DNA from 3 places in the Paenibacillus sp. FSL H8-0315 genome. Region 1 is predicted to be linked to each of the others. Evidence: predicted binding sites of a transcription regulator. Region 1 holds the regulator's gene; each other region holds the start of a gene.

Region 1 (5,768 bases):
GCCTTTGGCCTGATCAATAGAACCAACTACCCAAAACATAGTGCCAAGTATCACTAACACTACCGGAAATGCAATGTTGCGACCTTTAAAGACTTCGGCATTCTGGGTAGGAGATTTAGAGGCATAAATCGTATCCTTGCCTTGTTTCTTTCTTTGCTTGTTGATTTGCTGTGTGTTGCGTTGAACCATTCTTTCCCAAGAACGGGCCATGTGCGTTCCCCCTAGTCATCCTGAAATATCTATGAAAAGGAACAGCGAGCTAATGTTTAAGCCCCTTGTTACCTTGTTCATGCTCATCGTTATCTACTACTTCAATAGTATTTAATTGTGCTCGGAAGTTATTGCGGATATTCCCCAGGTAAATTTCACGAAGCTTGGCGCGTTCCGCCACTTCCTCTTGATTAAGGCCTACGCTCTTCTGTTTGCGTGCCAATTCGTTAATTCGCGCGACCAACTCATCAATATTCAATACTTTCCCTCCCCCTATAAATTAATTCTAACTCTGCCATGAGAAAAAGAGCTTGTCAAGGTCTACTCCCTGCAAGCTCTACTGGTCATTCTATTATGTTCTCAGAAAATTAATAAATAGGTAAAGTAAGTATGTCTCCAGCGTTAATTTGACTACTCTTAATCCCACTTGAACGTTTAATTCCTTCTATATAAACAACTGTCTTCATATCAGCTGGTTTATTCTTAAGAGCAATACTCCATAGTGTATCTCCACGTTCAACCACAATCCGCTTCTCTTCCTTCATTATAGTCGTCGATCCTGCAAACACATTTCCCACTACTGTTAGGCCAGATAATACTAGCACGAAAATCAATATTAACTTAATAAAGAAATCTTGACGGAACAACGAAATCATCCCTCCAAGCAAACGTTCCGTTATCTCTTTCACCTTAGCGGAATTACGGGCAACGTCATTATGTCCTATAGATTCAACCACAGGGGCCTTGTCGTAGATGCTGCGGTATGTACTGTATTTTAGCATAATCATCATCCTCCAAACACTTGTTCTTACTTTCGAATTTATAATAACACGAACATGTGTTTTGTTCAATACTATTTCAGAACAATTGTTCTCTTTTTTTCGAGAGACTCAAGCGGTTCATTTTATTATCATTTGTCTACCATTTTTTAACTCTAGCAGATTAATATTTATAATAGTTAGAACTTATGTTTGTGCGAACGGTAGTTCTATGTTATAATTTTCCCAAACATTACTATATGGGGTTGATTCCAATGTCAAAGATTTCAAGTCGCCAGCTGGCGATCCTGGAATTTATACGAAGCGAAGTCCGCAGCAAGGGTTATCCACCTTCCGTCCGGGAAATTGGAGAAGCTGTTGGCCTTGCTTCCAGCTCCACAGTTCACGGTCATTTGGACCGGCTTGAGAAGAAGGGACTTATTCGTCGAGATCCAACGAAGCCACGTGCAATAGAATTACTAGGCCAAGAGGATTCAGAGAATGTTCACCAATTCGCGCAGACCATCTCACGGATTCCTGTTGTAGGTAAAGTTACCGCCGGGGTACCTATCACTGCTACAGAGAATATCGAAGACTACTTCCCACTTCCTACTCACTATGTAGGTGACAACAAAGTATTTATGCTGTCTGTCATGGGTGATAGTATGGTGGACGCAGGCATTATGAATGGTGACTATGTGATTGTTCGCCAACAACAAACAGCGGACAACGGAGATATCGTTGTAGCCATGACCGAAGAAGATGAAGCAACCGTTAAGACCTTTTACAAGGAACGTGATCATATACGGCTTCAGCCGGAGAATCCAGCTTATGAGCCGCTTCGCCTTAATCGCGTAACTATTCTCGGAAGAGTCATCGGATTGTTTCGAGATATCCACTAAGTATGCACTTCTAACATAAAAGGCTGTTCCGCATATGCGGAACAGCCTTTTTTCTACGTTTTTTTGCTTTTCCAACCACTTACGAACATTTGTTCCCAATGGCTAAAATGGCCATCTTCTATGAATAACCCTTTAGGCGTTCTGCTCATATCCTAATTAGAAAGGAGTGTTGCGTATAATGCCCAACTACCGAATTATTGTAGATCTGACCCAACGAATGTTATATCTTCTGGACAATGATATTGTGATTAGAGGTTTCCCTGTCGGCATCGGTAAGATGTTAACCCAATCCCCAGTGGGTGAATTCACTATTATTAACAAACAACCCGACCCAGGGGGTCCCTTCGGTGTTTTTTGGATGGGACTGTCTAAACCACACTACGGAATTCATGGAAACAATGACCCTTCCTCCATTGGGAAAGAGGTGTCCCACGGCTGCATCCGGATGTACAACGAGGATGTGTTAGCACTCGCTGCTATTGTCCCTATAGGCACACGAGTAACGATAAGAAATTAAATTCGAATGGAGGCTCGGCAACCCCCAAATCACATTAAAAAATGGGGGTCATTACATAAGTAAGTATTTTTTCATTAGCATACTAGGAGTTTGGTGATTATATGTCGAATATTGTTAACAGGATTGCAAATTGAAAAGGATGTGTTTAGTTTGAATAATTCAAAAATTAGAACCCTCGTCGATTTTAAAGTCGATGCACTGGGTAAGCTGTCCGGTTTACTTTTAAATGATGAACAAGCTAGTGGAAAAAAAGTGAATTTGCTCACCTCTTTTGGCAGCATTCAGGGAATCGTCTCTCCAACCGTCTCCAACAAAGAGGATGTATTTGATTTAAAATCTTTGATGGATGATGTAATTGTAGACGAATACATATCTTATTTGGGAGCAGAACACCCTGATAAAAATTTCAGCTATAACTTTGTTGTCCTCAATGACGTTACTGTAAGACCTTATGCTAGTTATGGGACTCCGATCGAATACAAACAGCTGATTGTTTATACCGATCATATCACTGCCTTCAATTTTCTATAGGTTTACATAATCACCTTAAAAAGCACTCTTGCAGCAACCCCCAATTTTGCATCATTTGCAGAATCGGAAGGTTTCTCTGGGTGCTTTTTTTGGGTTAATCGTGAAGCCGATCCTATAATTCCACGAATTTCCCTTTTAAAAGATACTAGTGGGGATCATTCAGGCATATCTTTCAATAAGCAACAATTTGAGTCTAATGAGATAACTAGGAGGTGTGATTATATGCTGATTATCCTGATGTACTTATTTGCTATTTTAGGAGTTGTTTTAATTCTAAGTGCCGCCATTATAAAATTGAAAACGCTATCTGCTTCATCTGAAATTTCTAAGCTAGTTAATGCGACCTCATCTTTTAACATCAGCTTCACCAAAACATTCATTCCCCCCAATCAATCTCACTTGATCGCACTTAACGAGCCTAATAAAAAATTAGCAATTGGCACCAAAAATCCGAAGAGTAACAAAAAAGCAGTAGCAAAGCTATACTCATTTGATAATGTAATGGGATCCGAGATTGTGGTTAACGCACTTACCCTTTCAAAAGTATCCAAAAGACATCAAAACAGCAACACTACTGCAACAAGTGCAGATATTAATGTCCTTAAGGACACCGATGAAGAAGCTAATGTGATTGAAGAGCTTACGCTTAAAATATATATGAACAGCAAAGAAACGCCTGTGTATTGTATCTCCTTCTTGCCGGGTTTATTGCCTATTCAACAATCCGACAACCAGTACAAGGAAGCTTACTCCCAAGTACAACAATTGCATGCACTGTTCAGGTCAATCGTATCTGAATAATTAAGTTGTTTTTTGCGCAATAAGATGTGTGAATTATTTTTCGCAAAAGCCTTTGATGTAGACACCATATCGCCATACCCTCATTTGTTTTCGACATAGAAAAATCTAAAATTGCACACTAAACCCATCAAACTGGTGAATGCCCGTACCATGTGCTACTACCTTTTGCTCACGTAACTCACGAACCGCCTTTTCGACCTCTTGTAAAATAGATGGATCTAAACCCAGTGTATTATGAGAACCGAATACTTGGGTAACTCCTGGAATTTCCGTAATCTTTTCTAAGGATGCCACTAAATCAACCGGACTAGTCGAAGGGTAAAAGGCATAGATTGGCGTAACGTCATACAATAAATCACCTGTAAACAGATATCCGTTGGCATGATCAAAAAGGCTGATATGACCTGGCGAATGACCTGGTGTATGGTAAATTTCTATTTTGCGCCCACCTATGTCGAGCACATCCCCTTCTTGTAAAAGAGCTGTTGGTTTCCCTTGAAAAGGTATGTAGGTGTTAGGATCAAAGGTTTCAGGAACAGGAAGGGTGATGTCCCGGCTCATATCTTTTCGAATCTGGGCAAGGGACAAGCCTTTTATTCCGTTAATCAGCCAATCCTCATCCGCTTTATGAACATAGATTGTCTCGAATTGCCCATGACTGCCAATATGATCTGCATGCACATGCGTAGTTATGACAGCGATAGGTAAATCCGTTAACTGATCCGTTATTCTTTTTATATTATCAATACCTAATCCCGTATCAATTAACGCGGCTTGTTTTTGCCCCAAGAGTAAAAAAGAATGCACCTTTTCCCAATGTCCATATTCACTGATTGCATAGGTGGTTGGATCAATTTCCGTTACTGTAAACCAACGATCTTTAATCAATTACGCTCCCCCATTCCATTTTTCCCTTACATGCTCTTCTCCCTTACAGTAATCCGCCTGTTCATCTGCTTGATAGATTTCTTGATAGGGCAAAATGTTGATTTTTCCTGAGTCTGGATATTCGCAAACATCTATTCCCTGATTCGTTCGGAGATCCAGATACCTGCATGGTGCATCGGAATGATTATAAAGCTGGTGCGCCCCTTCCGGTCCCATTTCAAAAAATATTACATCCCCTTCAGTAACCTCCGTAAAACCCTCGGGCGTTCTTAACATCGCTTTTCCCGCTAAAATCACAAATATCTCTTCAGCATTTCTATGAAAATGATAAGGAAAAGAATATTTATCAGGATCTAAAGATCTGATATCAAAAACTAAATGCTTGGAGCCCACCATTTCAGCTAATCTTTCACTCGTATGCCAAGCAAACTCTGGGATCGGGGACTGTTTTTGTGTAAAAGATACCGTATTTTCATTAAAAATCTTCACCATCTGCAACACTCCTCCTTATGTTGTGCGTTCATTTACAACAAATAAAGAATCCCAGCTACAGCTAATGAAATAAGACCACCTAAAGCGGACCAATTCGCTACTTTGTTTTTAGCTTTACGGTCTTGCTTAGATTCCGAATAAAAGTTACCTCTTTGTTGTGTACCTGTCGTGAAGGCTCCAACACATATACCTGAAATTATAAAGAAGCCCAATCCTATGTAAATAAAAATTTGCATGAACTTACTCCTTCCCAGGAAAGAATTAGTTATCTATATATAAGATATTTTAACATTAAATCCCTCTACTACGTGCCATGACTTTCGGACCCAGATGACGCTATTTGCTAATTTTGAGCCTTTGAAGCATGGTTTCGGACTCCAGTGACGTTATTCCTAAGGATGAGGCTCATATTGAGTGTTTTTAATGCTAATAGCGACTAAGGAGTCCTTTAGTATCCCAAATGTGTGGTAAAGTTTCGTATAAGGTCTGCTGGATCCTATAGCAGGCTCATACGCGAAATTTGCAACCTCAGCAAACGAAAATTGGCGTTCGAATGAAGTAAGGTACCAAAAAGAAGAAGAAGTGTGCCAACAACCATTTTTTTGATTATGGTTATGGCACACCCCTTCTACTCCGCACAACTCCTACGGCTCTGATCACACTTAATTC
Region 2 (5,768 bases), 1.4 Mb from region 1:
TGAAAGAAACCTCGCTTTTTGCCCTAGCTATAAAAGCTGGATTGAAACAACCGGAGGAGTTCGTTAGAAGGTTTATTGCGTATGATAGGAGGAGCCGAGGCGGATGAAGGCCAAAATGTTAACTTTTACGAAGCAGGATTCACCTATTCACCGTCTTACCGGCGCTACGAAGTTGATTTTATTTGTAGTGTGGTCTGTGACGGGGATGATTACATATGATACAAGATGTCTAATTGTGATGCTGTTATTTAGTTTGCTTGCCTTTAGAATTTCCAAAGTTCAATTTCAGGATTATGCTTTCGTATTATATTTCATCTTGATTTTCTTTTTGCTTAATCATATAGCTATCTTTATCTTTTCTCCTTTGGAGGGCGTACGTGTTTACGGGACACGTCATGATATTATGCATATTGCAGGCCGGTATACGGTAACTTGGGAGCAGCTATTTTATCAATTCAATATTGCCCTGAAATATGCGGTGGTCATTCCTATGGCATTATTATTTCTTCTAACGACCAATCCCAGTGAATTTGCAGCATCCTTAAATAGAGTTGGAGTGAACTATAAAATTGCATATTCTGTATCGCTGGCACTGCGGTACATTCCGGATATTCAACGAGATTATGAGAATATATCGTTTTCTGCTCAAGCAAGGGGAATAGATATTTCTAGAAAAGAAAAGCTGCCTAAGCGGCTAAAAAATATCATTTCGATTCTGATGCCCCTAATTCTGACTAGTATCGAGCGGATTGAAAATATCAGTACCGCTATGGAGCTGCGCGGTTTTGGCACTGAGACCAAACGAACTTGGTATAGCCGTCGCCCGTTCACGAGAGACGATTATTTTGCATTGGCTTTGTTTGCGCTGATTGGAATTTTCTCGACAGTGATCACTTTTTACGACGGTTCGCGGTTTTATAATATTTTCGATTGAAGTATAATAGTACAGTTGTGGAAAGCTGGGATTATAATAAACGGCACCTTTTTGTTAAGACTGAAGACGTTTCTCCAGTTTTGACCATATAGGCAGGTAGCATAATGGCAGTGCTAGAAGTGAGCAGACTACGTTGAAAATGGTCTGGGCGTGGGCGATTTGTGAAGCAGGGCCTCCACCAATCCATGCAGCACTTGCTTGTAGCAGCCCGATCATGGGCAAGAATAGTAGTGCACCGCCTACATTAAGCGCAACATGGGACCAAGCGACGAAGACGCCGGATGGCGTGCCGCCGATGGAAGCGATGACCGCTGTGACACAGGTGCCTACGTTGGCGCCCAGCACAATGGCTATACCTAGCTCAGGCGGCATGGCACCCGAGGCGGCAATGCTCATAGCCATAGCTATGACAGCAGCGCTGCTATGGAGCATGGCTGTTAGGCACGCTCCAGCGGCGAGCCCCCATAAGGCACTAGTAGCGGCATGGTTTAGGAACCAGAGGAATAAGCCACTTTCCTGAAGTATTCCGCCGATAGACTGCATGACAGCGATGCCCCATAGGACGAGGGAGAAGCCTGATACAGCCAGACTGATAAATTGCAGCGGCGGGGATATTTTGTGGCAGAGCTCTGCCACTCGCGATGTAGGCGGCAGTTCGCCTGCAATAACTGCCGCTGCCCACAGACTGAGCGAGGCTGCCAGCAAGGGCGTGGCCATGGTATTGATCTGAAGTCCGATCAATTCTGTAGTTAATGTGGTGCCGATGTTGCTGCCCAGGATAATGCCAAGTGTGCGGGCATAGGTAAGCAGGCCGGCATTGACCATGCCGATAGTCAACACCGTTACAGCAGTACTGCTCTGGAGTAAGGCGGACAACAGGCTGCTGGCAATCATTCCTTTAATAGGTGTTGAGGTAGCTCTATTTAGGCTTGTAGTTAATAGAGGGCCTGCTAGCTTGGACAACGCCGTTTCCATCAGCTTCATGCCGGCTAGAAAGATAACAAGACCATATATGATAGGGAACAGCAAATCACTGAACATAGGGCATACTCCTTTGGACGAGGGTTGTACACCAATATATGAATGTATTGCATGGGACATGTATAAAAACATTTTTAGAAAAACAGGGAGTTGAAGTCATTGCCATCGGTTATTTTAGAACGCAATCGCAAAAAAAGACTGGAACAGGGCCATCCATGGGTCTATGCAGGTGAAGTCGCATCGGTAGAAGGGAATCCGGAAGCGGGGGGATTAGTAGATGTCCTTAATCATCAGGGCCGATTTTTGGCCGTGGGATATTACAATCCAGCGTCACAGATTCGGGTAAGAATTGTATCGCAGGGACCCCTTGCGATCATGGATACAGCCTTTTTTGCAGAACGGTTTGCGAATTGTCTGCAACACAGAAACCGGTTCCTTCCGGGTGCGGATGCTTATCGCTTGGTTTATGGTGAAGCGGACTTTTTGCCGGGGCTTATTGTAGATCGATTCGGAGATATTTTGGTTGTGCAGCTGCTTACCCTCGGAATGGACAAGCGGCGTGCAGAAATCGTCGAAGCATTGGTGCAGGTTATGGCACCGCGCGGAATCTATGAGCGCAGTGATGTTAGTGTGCGCGAGCTTGAAGGTATGGAGCAGACAACGGGTGTGCTGTACGGGGAATGTCCAAGGCATGTAACCGTGAGCGAGAATGGCCTGAAGCTAGTCGTTGATATTGAAGAGGGCCAGAAGACAGGTTACTTCTTTGACCAACGTGAGAATAGAGCTTCCATTGCTCCGCTCATGAAAGGGTGGGGAGGACGAAGCGGCATTACGCTACAGGAAATTGAAACTGAGGATGGTTCACTACAGACCTTACCAGTTAATAAGAGCGGCAAACATGTAACGTTCCCTTATTGGGACGGTGCGACAGTGCTGGAATGCTTCTCGCATACGGGCAGCTTCACGCTGCATGCCTGCAAGTATGGCGCGAAAAAAGTAACCTGCCTTGATGTTTCAGCACACGCCATTGAGAGTGCCAAAGTGAATGTGGAGCTGAACGGCTTTAGCGATCGTGTTGAATTCGTAGTGGATGATGCTTTTGCATATCTACGGAATCAGGTTAAAGGACTAGAGGAACGTTCTGAACGGGCGACAGTTGCAAGTGGAACAGAGACGGCAGCAGCTGCTGCAAATCCTAAAACCGGAGGCAAAACAGCCAAAACCGACACATCCAAGCCGATGACAGCAGGTGGAGGAAGAACTTGGGATGTAGTCATCCTGGACCCTCCGGCGTTTGCCAAAACCAAAAGTGCAGTAGCTGGCGCTTGTCGTGGTTACAAGGATATCAATCTGCACGGGATGAAGCTGGTGAACGAAGGCGGCTATTTGGTTACCGCAAGCTGTTCTTACCATATGCAGCCAGATCTGTTCCTCGAAACGATTGCCGATGCGGCTAAAGATGCTGGCAAGGTGCTGAGACTTGTGGAATGGCGGGCCGCAGGCAAAGACCACCCACAAATACTTGGCGTTAACGAAGGACACTATCTGAAGTTTGCGATTTTTGAAGTGCGGAGTAAAAAATAAGCCTGAAGGTCAAAAAGGTTTACAGTGCCAAGTAACAAGTAGGATAAACGGGCTGGACGTAGGGTGGTCGTGAGTCGACTGTAATGCAAGGAGTTGCTAACGGACTCAGATGACTCTATTTAGCGCAAACAGGCTATTATTGAATTCTTACGGACCCCAAAGGCGCTATTGCCCCAAAAACACCCGTAATGTCACACATTTTCGAAGAATAGCGTCAGTGGGGTCCGAAAAGCTGCCATAACAGCACTGAATCCACGAATAACGGCTCCTGGGTCCGTAAGTAATTAATGAAACAAGCCGAGCCGAAATGTTGAATGTTAAATTCGGAATACTAAATGGTAAACAACGAATGATGCTTATTGAATTATGATGTGCGGAATGCGGATTACAAAACGATCGGTGTAGAGTGCTAATGTTGAGTGCGGGGTGTTGAGTATTGAACGCCGAACGCTGAACAGTCTAACATTGACCCTATGCTCTGACATTGGCAGCTCCAATCTAACGTTGCACATCTGGCATTAAAAACAAACTAAACACTCTAAAAAGCAAGCCGCCAAAATTCGGAGGTTTGCTTTTTTTATTTGTACTCGTAGCTGTTTATCCTTTGTAAAACATTAGAAAATACTAGCAAACACATGTTCCGATTAGTGTGGTTATGATATACTGAGGGGACGAGGAATCACTGAACTTTTTTAATTGGAGTGTAATCAATGGGTGGATATTTCACCCTGTATTCTATATATTTTCTCCGCTACGGAAGGAGTCTATCATTTATGCCGGTAACCTTTTTACTAGGCCGCTCGGGCAGTGGCAAGACAACAAAAATATGGGAATCTATCTCTTCTTCCTTAGAAAAGGAACCGCTTGGTGCGCCGATTATTATTCTTGTGCCAGAGCAAGGTTCTTTTGGAGCAGAACGGGGGCTTCTGACCGTAGGGAATGTGAAGGGAAGCCTTCGGGCGCAGACACTGAGTTTTTCGCGGCTTGCCTATCGTGTGAAGCAGGAAACTGGTGGCAGTGCAAGTCTGCCAATCAGTGAAGAAGGTAAGAAAATGTTAATTTACAAAATCATCAGTCGTCGCAAAGAGGAACTGAAATTATTCGGTGCCTCAGCAGACAGACCGGGTTTTGTGGAACGTCTGAACCAACTGCACACGGAGATGAAACGTTGCTGTTTGGGTTCCACTGATTTAGAGGAACAGTTGTCCGCTATGCGAGGAGCTATTGCAAGAAGTCCTATTCTTGAGGGTAAGCTGGATGATTTGCAGCTGGTTTTTAGCGATTTAGAGAAGGAAATGTCCCGTCTTTATATCGATGAAGAGGATCGTTTAGCAGAACTGGCTGAGCATATTCCAGATTCCTCTTACATTCGCGGGGCAGAGATTTGGGTAGATGGGTTCCATGGATTTACTCCGCAGGAATTCGTAGTGCTTCGAGAATTGATGCAGCAAGCTTCGAAGCTGACGGTTTCGCTTACAATTGATCGTCCTTACCCCTATGGAGATCAGTTGAATGAGCTTGAATTGTTTCACCCAACTGCGGTTACTTACATTAAACTGCGTGGAATTGCTGAAGAGCTGGGCATTGATGTATGGGACGAGCTGCTGGAGCCAATGGTTCTTCCACGTTTTGAAGAAAGTCCAGTACTTGCTCACCTTGAACGGGGATATGATCGCCGGAAGGCTTGGATAGGTGCGGATGAACTGGCAAGAGAGGCTATATCCATAGGCGCCGCAGTTTCGCACAGAGCAGAGGTTGAGGGAGCCCTGCGCGAAATGACTAGACTGGCGCGGGATGAAGGTGCAAAATATGGCGAAATGGCCGTATTGATGCGCAATATTGGCGATTACGAGCAGCTGGTTCAGCCGTTGTTCCAAGATTATGGAGTGCCATTTTTTCTGGACCAGAAGGTGAATGAGCTGCATCATCCGCTAGTGGAGTTTATACGTTCCGCATTGGATGTAGTGCGTCGTCGCTGGCGTTATGAGGATGTATTCCGTTGCGTAAAGACGGAGCTTCTGCTTCCGCTAGACGGTAGTATTACGCGTGATGATATGGATGCTTTAGAAAACTATGTGCTGGCTTGTGGGATTCAGGGGTACCGCTGGACAGATGGCCGCTCCTGGAAAGGTATTCCTAGCTTGTCGCTGGAAGGCGGCAGACAGATGGATGATGAACTGCTTGCTACTATGGAACGATGCCGTGCTAGTATAACAGGTCCATTATTTGCTTTTGAGAAAAGAATCCAGAAAAGTCGTAGCGGTCTTGA
Region 3 (5,768 bases), 280 kb from region 1:
GATTATTTTGTGAAGAATAAGGATCTGCTACAGCTGCATAATGCGTAAGCATGTAAGCTGGATATACAAGGAAAGGTAATAGGTGAAGCACCTATTACCTTTTTTGAAATCCAAAAGCAGTGTACCTACATTATAACGAGGAGGCGAAAGCCAGGTATGAAAGCGGAGATTATTGCAGTAGGGACAGAGCTTTTGCTCGGTCAAATCGTGAATAGTAATGCCCAGTTTTTGTCTATCGAGCTAGCTGCCATCGGGATCGATGTATACTTTCAAACCGTTGTCGGTGATAACAGCAGCCGCCTACAGCAAGCCATCGAGATCGCTCAGAGTCGGGCTGACGTTATTATCTTTACGGGCGGAATTGGCCCCACTGAGGATGATCTGACTAAAGACGCACTGGCTGCATCGCTAGGTAGAACGCTCCATATTGATCGTTTGGCGATGGATCATGTACAACGTTTCTTTGATGATCGTAAGATCGTTATGACCGAAAATAACCGCAAACAGGCACTTATAATTGAAGGAACTACACCGTTGCCGAATGAAATCGGTCTTGCGGTTGGGATTGCTTTTGAGCATGAGAAGAAATATTATATTGTGCTTCCAGGTCCACCTCGTGAGATGAAACCGATGTTCGTAGATAAAGCAGTACCGTGGCTACAGCAGCACGCCTTGACGAACGAAACACCGCTTTATTCAAAAATGCTCAAATTTGCCGGCATCGGAGAATCACTGCTGGAGGACAAGCTCATCGAACTGATTCGCAGTCAGACTGATCCAACGATTGCTCCGTATGCCAAAGAGGGAGAGGTAACTGTTCGTATTTCGACAAAGGCCCCTTCTGAGCATGAAGCTACAAAAAAGCTGGAGATACTGGAACAACAAATCAAGGAGATTTTGCCGGAACATTTGTATGCGAACATTGATGTGCCGCTGGAGCAATTGATTGTGGATTGGATGGCGGATGCCGGCCTGACCTTAAGTGCGGCAGAGAGCTGCACCGGAGGTTTGCTGATGGAGAGCATAACAAATATTCCAGGCAGTGCTTCGATGTTTGCCGGCGGAATCGTCTGCTATTCGAATGACTTAAAGAAAAAGTTACTGAATGTGCCAAGTGCTTATTTGGAGGGACCCAATGCTCCTGGAGCCGTAAGTCGAGAAGTTGCCGAGGTGTTGGCTGACCAAGTGAGAATGATTGCTGACAGCGATTTCGGCTTATCTGTTACGGGTGTGGCTGGACCGGGTTATTCTGAGCGCAAGCCTGTTGGACTTGTATTTATCGGCTTGGCTGAACGGGGACGTAAGACAGAGGTCTATGAGCTTAATCTTAAAGGTACACGGGAAAATATCCGGTTGCGTACTGTAAAGGCTCTGCTGTATCGTCTGTGGCGGAGACTTGAGGAACGCAAGGTGGAGACACCTCTTGAGGGTTCAGACTTGTAATGGGAGATTAGCCCAGTTATAATAAACACATACGGAAGAACCGTGGCACTGAGATTTCTTTGCTGCGGTTTTTTGTATATTTGCAGAGATTTTGATCACGATGACTACTCATGATCATAAGTCGTTGATGTCCGGTGAAGTGGGGAATTTAATTAACTTCTATCTCCGGAGGGAGGCTTACAATAAAAGGGATAAATAACGCCCAAGACAAAAAAAACGAATGTATGTTCGAAAAAAAGCTTGGCAAGACCTTAAAAACACGTTATTATATTACTATAAACAGTGAAGGAAGTGGTCTGATTGTCAGATCGTCGTGCAGCGCTTGATATGGCGCTTCGTCAAATAGAAAAACAATTTGGTAAAGGTTCGGTAATGAAACTGGGAGAATCCACGCATATGCAAGTGGAAGTTGTACCTAGCGGATCTTTGGCACTTGATATTGCGTTAGGTATAGGCGGACTTCCAAAGGGACGTATTATTGAAGTATATGGACCGGAATCTTCAGGTAAAACAACAGTTGCTCTTCATGCTATTGCAGAAGTGCAAAGACAAGGCGGACAAGCTGCATTTATCGATGCCGAGCATGCGCTTGATCCGAAATATGCACGTAACTTGGGCGTAAATATCGATGAGTTGCTGCTTTCTCAGCCAGACACGGGTGAACAAGCGCTGGAAATCGCCGAAGCACTCGTTCGTAGTGGAGCCGTTGATATTATTGTCGTTGACTCCGTTGCTGCTTTGGTACCTAAGGCTGAAATTGAAGGCGATATGGGTGATTCCCACGTCGGATTGCAGGCTCGCTTGATGTCTCAAGCACTTCGTAAGCTTTCTGGTGCCATTAGCAAATCCAATACGATCGCTATCTTTATCAACCAGCTTCGTGAGAAGATCGGTGTTATGTTCGGTAACCCTGAGACAACTCCGGGTGGTCGTGCATTGAAATTCTACTCTTCTGTACGTTTAGATGTACGTCGCGTAGAGAGCATCAAGATGGGGAACGATGTGGTTGGTAACCGTACTAAGATCAAGATTGTGAAGAATAAAGTAGCCCCTCCTTTTAAACAGGCTGATGTTGATATTATGTACGGTGAAGGGATTTCCAAAGAGGGAAGTCTTGTAGATATCGGTACTGAAATGGATATCGTGAATAAGAGTGGTGCATGGTATTCCTACGAAGGCGAGCGTCTCGGTCAAGGCCGTGAGAATGCTAAACAGTTTTTGAAGGAACATCAGGATATTGCCCTTATTATTGAGAATAAGATCCGTGAAGCAAGTAATTTATCCACTATTGTTGCTGCGCCGAAGAATGAAGATATTATTGCAGAGCAAGAAGAAGAAGAGAAATTGCTTCTCGAAATCGAATAGTATATTAAGCAATAGGACGCCCTGTGATTGATTGTTGCAGGGTGTCTTTTCTTAACAAGTAATGAAAGTAAGACGATAACCGATCTATTGCTACGAGGTGACAAACAACTATGGTAATACAACTGGATTTTGAAGCAGAAGAACAAGATGAGCAGGTGTTATCTGATTTTCCTGAAGGAGAACTCTTAGAGATCACTAAAGTAGAACGTCAAAAGAAATCTGATCACCGTTATATCATACATTTCGGAGCATATAACATGACTGTGCACGAGGACGTCATGATTAAATATCGAATGATTACTGGTAATTCTTTTATGAAGGCTGATTTGGTTGAAATTGTTGTAGCTGATGAGCGTCAACGAGCTTATGTAGAAGGCCTCCGTTATCTAGAACGTAAACCACGCACCGCTATGGAAATGACTCGCCGTTTACGCCAGAAGGAAATAGGAGAGACTATTATTGCGGAAGTGGTGCAGCGGCTGCAGGAGGAAAGACTTCTTGATGACCCTTTATATGCTAAGCAATGGGCAGAGCAACGAATAGCGAACCAGCGGAAAGGGAAGATGTGGATTCGACAAGAGCTACGTGAGAAAGGGATAGACAAAACCCTTATATCGGAAGCTTTGGAGAATATTACTCCTGAACAAGAGCTGGAGAGCGCACTCGAAACTGGGCGCAAGAAATGGAATCTCATCCGTGGAGAAGCTTCAGATAAGCGAAGAAAGACTGGAGCCTTCCTTATGCGCCGTGGATTTTCGGGCGATATGGTTCGCCAAGTGATCAATACTTTACTTGCGGAAGACAATTATGAAGGTGAAGATGAGGAGTTTTACTAGAATCACTGATTCTCTTGACATTAATGCGTATATCGACTCTCTTGACAATGTCTTTTTATAAATAATAAAATATAACATGAATCGGCATAAAATTAGAATCCTTTTTCCTTCCCAAAAAGGAGACTGTTTTAAACGGTTCACGTACAACTCATATGAAATGTAATCGCCGGATAAGGCGGGCAGTGTGCATGTGCAGCATGTGCAGTATGGCAATCGGTTGTTTACCGGTTTTTTGTATGGTGATGAACGGATAGTTAAACAACTGCACAATTCCCAGGGATATACCTTGGAGAGGAACCAACGAGGAGGTGAACAGATGCTGGAATCATGGATCTGGGTCATTATCGTTCTCGTTGTAGCTGCAATATTCTTTGGGTTCGGTTATTTTATTCGTAAATCCCTTGCAGAAGCTAAAATCCAAAGCGCAGAAAGAGAAGCCGTTGTCATCGTTGAGAATGCGAAGAAGGACGCTGAGGCGCTGAAGAAAGAAACAGTATTGGAAGCTAAGGACGAAGTCCATAGAATCCGTACTGAAGCTGAGAAAGAAACTCGTGAACGTCGGAATGAAATCCAACGGCAAGAGAGACGTTTGCTGCAAAAGGAAGAATCTCTGGATAAAAAAATGGAATCGCTTGAAAGAAAAGAAGAACAAGTAGCTAACAAAGAGAAACGAATTGATGAAACCCAACAGCAAATTGATGTTATTTACAAAAACCAAGTCACTGAATTGGAACGTATCTCCAATTTAAGCATCGAAGATGCAAGAAGTATCATTCTTAGCAATGTTGAGCAAGAAGTTCGCCATGAAACGGCACAAATGATCAAAGAAATTGAACAGCAGGCGAAAGAAGAAGCGGATAAGAAATCCCGTGAAATCATCACACTCGCTATCCAACGCTGTGCAGCTGATCACGTAGCGGAAACAACGGTTTCAGTTGTTACGTTGCCGAATGAAGAGATGAAAGGTCGGATTATCGGTCGTGAAGGCCGTAATATTCGTGCTTTGGAAACTCTTACAGGTATCGACCTCATTATTGATGATACGCCGGAAGCAGTTATTTTGTCAGGATTTGATCCAATCCGCCGTGAAGTGGCCCGTACGGCACTTGAGAAATTGGTGGCTGATGGACGTATTCACCCCGCTCGTATTGAAGAGATGGTGGAGAAATCCCGCAAAGAAGTGGACGAACGGATTCGGGAATATGGTGAACAAGCTACTTTCGAAGTGGGCGTTCACGGTTTGCATCCAGATTTGATCAAGATTCTGGGGCGTCTGAAATTCCGTACAAGCTATGGTCAAAATGTATTGAAGCACTCCATGGAGGTTGCTTATTTAACAGGACTGATGGCCGGTGAGCTTGGGGAAGACATCGTGCTTGCAAAACGTGCAGGATTACTCCATGATATCGGCAAAGCGCTGGATCATGAAGTGGAAGGTTCGCATGTTGAGATCGGCGTTGAACTAGCGAAGAAATATAAAGAACATCCGGTTGTTATCAACAGTATCGCATCTCATCATGGAGACTGCGAAGCTACCTCGGTTATTGCTATGTTGGTTGGTGCCGCTGACGCATTGTCGGCTGCTAGACCTGGTGCTCGCCGTGAAACACTGGAAACGTATATTAAACGTCTAGAGAAACTGGAAGAAATCTCAGAGTCATTCGAAGGCGTTGAGAAATCATTTGCTATTCAAGCGGGCCGTGAGGTGCGCGTGATGGTACAGCCAGAGAAGATTGACGATGCAGAGGCATTCCGTCTTGCTCGCGATATTACGAAGATGATTGAAAGTGAACTGGATTATCCAGGACATATCAAGGTTACCGTTATTCGTGAGACACGGGCTGTTGAATACGCTAAATAGGCAATAAGTAGATAACATACGCTTCGGAAATAACGATATTTATGATCGTTTCCTTGTACATGTTTCTGCTAGGAATATAAGGTTAAAGGATAAGATATAACTTATACTTTCTTATATTTGATGAAAATTGGCCCCTAAGCGGGGCCTTTTTTCTTTTAAATATGAAGACTTATCCGTTAGATGCAGAGGTTAAGATTAGGAGGAGAGAAACATTAAAGTACTATTCATTGGAGATATCGTAGGTAGTGTAGGCAGGAAGGCAC

Evidence for each region. The regulator LexA, encoded in region 1, represses DNA repair genes until DNA is damaged. The targets are predictions, from matches to a motif close to CGAACATATGTTCG.
Region 2: the regulator LexA is predicted to act here: its motif matches at 4,128-4,141, upstream of addB (helicase-exonuclease AddAB subunit AddB).
Region 3: the regulator LexA is predicted to act here: its motif matches at 1,661-1,674, upstream of recA (recombinase RecA).

What each region holds. Positions count from the first base shown of each region.
Region 1 is NZ_JBBOTA010000001.1:350,189-355,956, forward strand. Features, by position in the region: gene MHB56_RS01415 (hypothetical protein) at 1-210, opposite strand, end outside; gene MHB56_RS01420 (DUF896 domain-containing protein) at 260-469, opposite strand; gene MHB56_RS01425 (LysM peptidoglycan-binding domain-containing protein) at 579-992, opposite strand; gene lexA (transcriptional repressor LexA) at 1,244-1,870, shown strand; gene MHB56_RS01435 (L,D-transpeptidase) at 2,049-2,387, shown strand; gene MHB56_RS01440 (hypothetical protein) at 2,538-2,918, shown strand; gene MHB56_RS01445 (hypothetical protein) at 3,141-3,719, shown strand; gene MHB56_RS01450 (MBL fold metallo-hydrolase) at 3,825-4,607, opposite strand; gene MHB56_RS01455 (cupin domain-containing protein) at 4,608-5,099, opposite strand; gene MHB56_RS01460 (DUF5316 domain-containing protein) at 5,132-5,335, opposite strand; gene MHB56_RS01465 (hypothetical protein) at 5,762-5,768, opposite strand, start outside.
Region 2 is NZ_JBBOTA010000001.1:1,749,485-1,755,252, reverse strand. Features, by position in the region: gene MHB56_RS07600 (ABC transporter ATP-binding protein) at 1-107, shown strand, start outside; gene MHB56_RS07595 (energy-coupling factor transporter transmembrane component T family protein) at 104-934, shown strand; gene MHB56_RS07590 (Na/Pi cotransporter family protein) at 989-1,975, opposite strand; gene MHB56_RS07585 (class I SAM-dependent rRNA methyltransferase) at 2,075-3,499, shown strand; gene addB (helicase-exonuclease AddAB subunit AddB) at 4,273-5,768, shown strand, end outside.
Region 3 is NZ_JBBOTA010000001.1:631,370-637,137, reverse strand. Features, by position in the region: gene pgsA (CDP-diacylglycerol--glycerol-3-phosphate 3-phosphatidyltransferase) at 1-48, shown strand, start outside; gene MHB56_RS02585 (competence/damage-inducible protein A) at 157-1,443, shown strand; gene recA (recombinase RecA) at 1,744-2,808, shown strand; gene MHB56_RS02575 (regulatory protein RecX) at 2,919-3,644, shown strand; gene rny (ribonuclease Y) at 3,961-5,505, shown strand; gene MHB56_RS02565 (TIGR00282 family metallophosphoesterase) at 5,717-5,768, shown strand, end outside.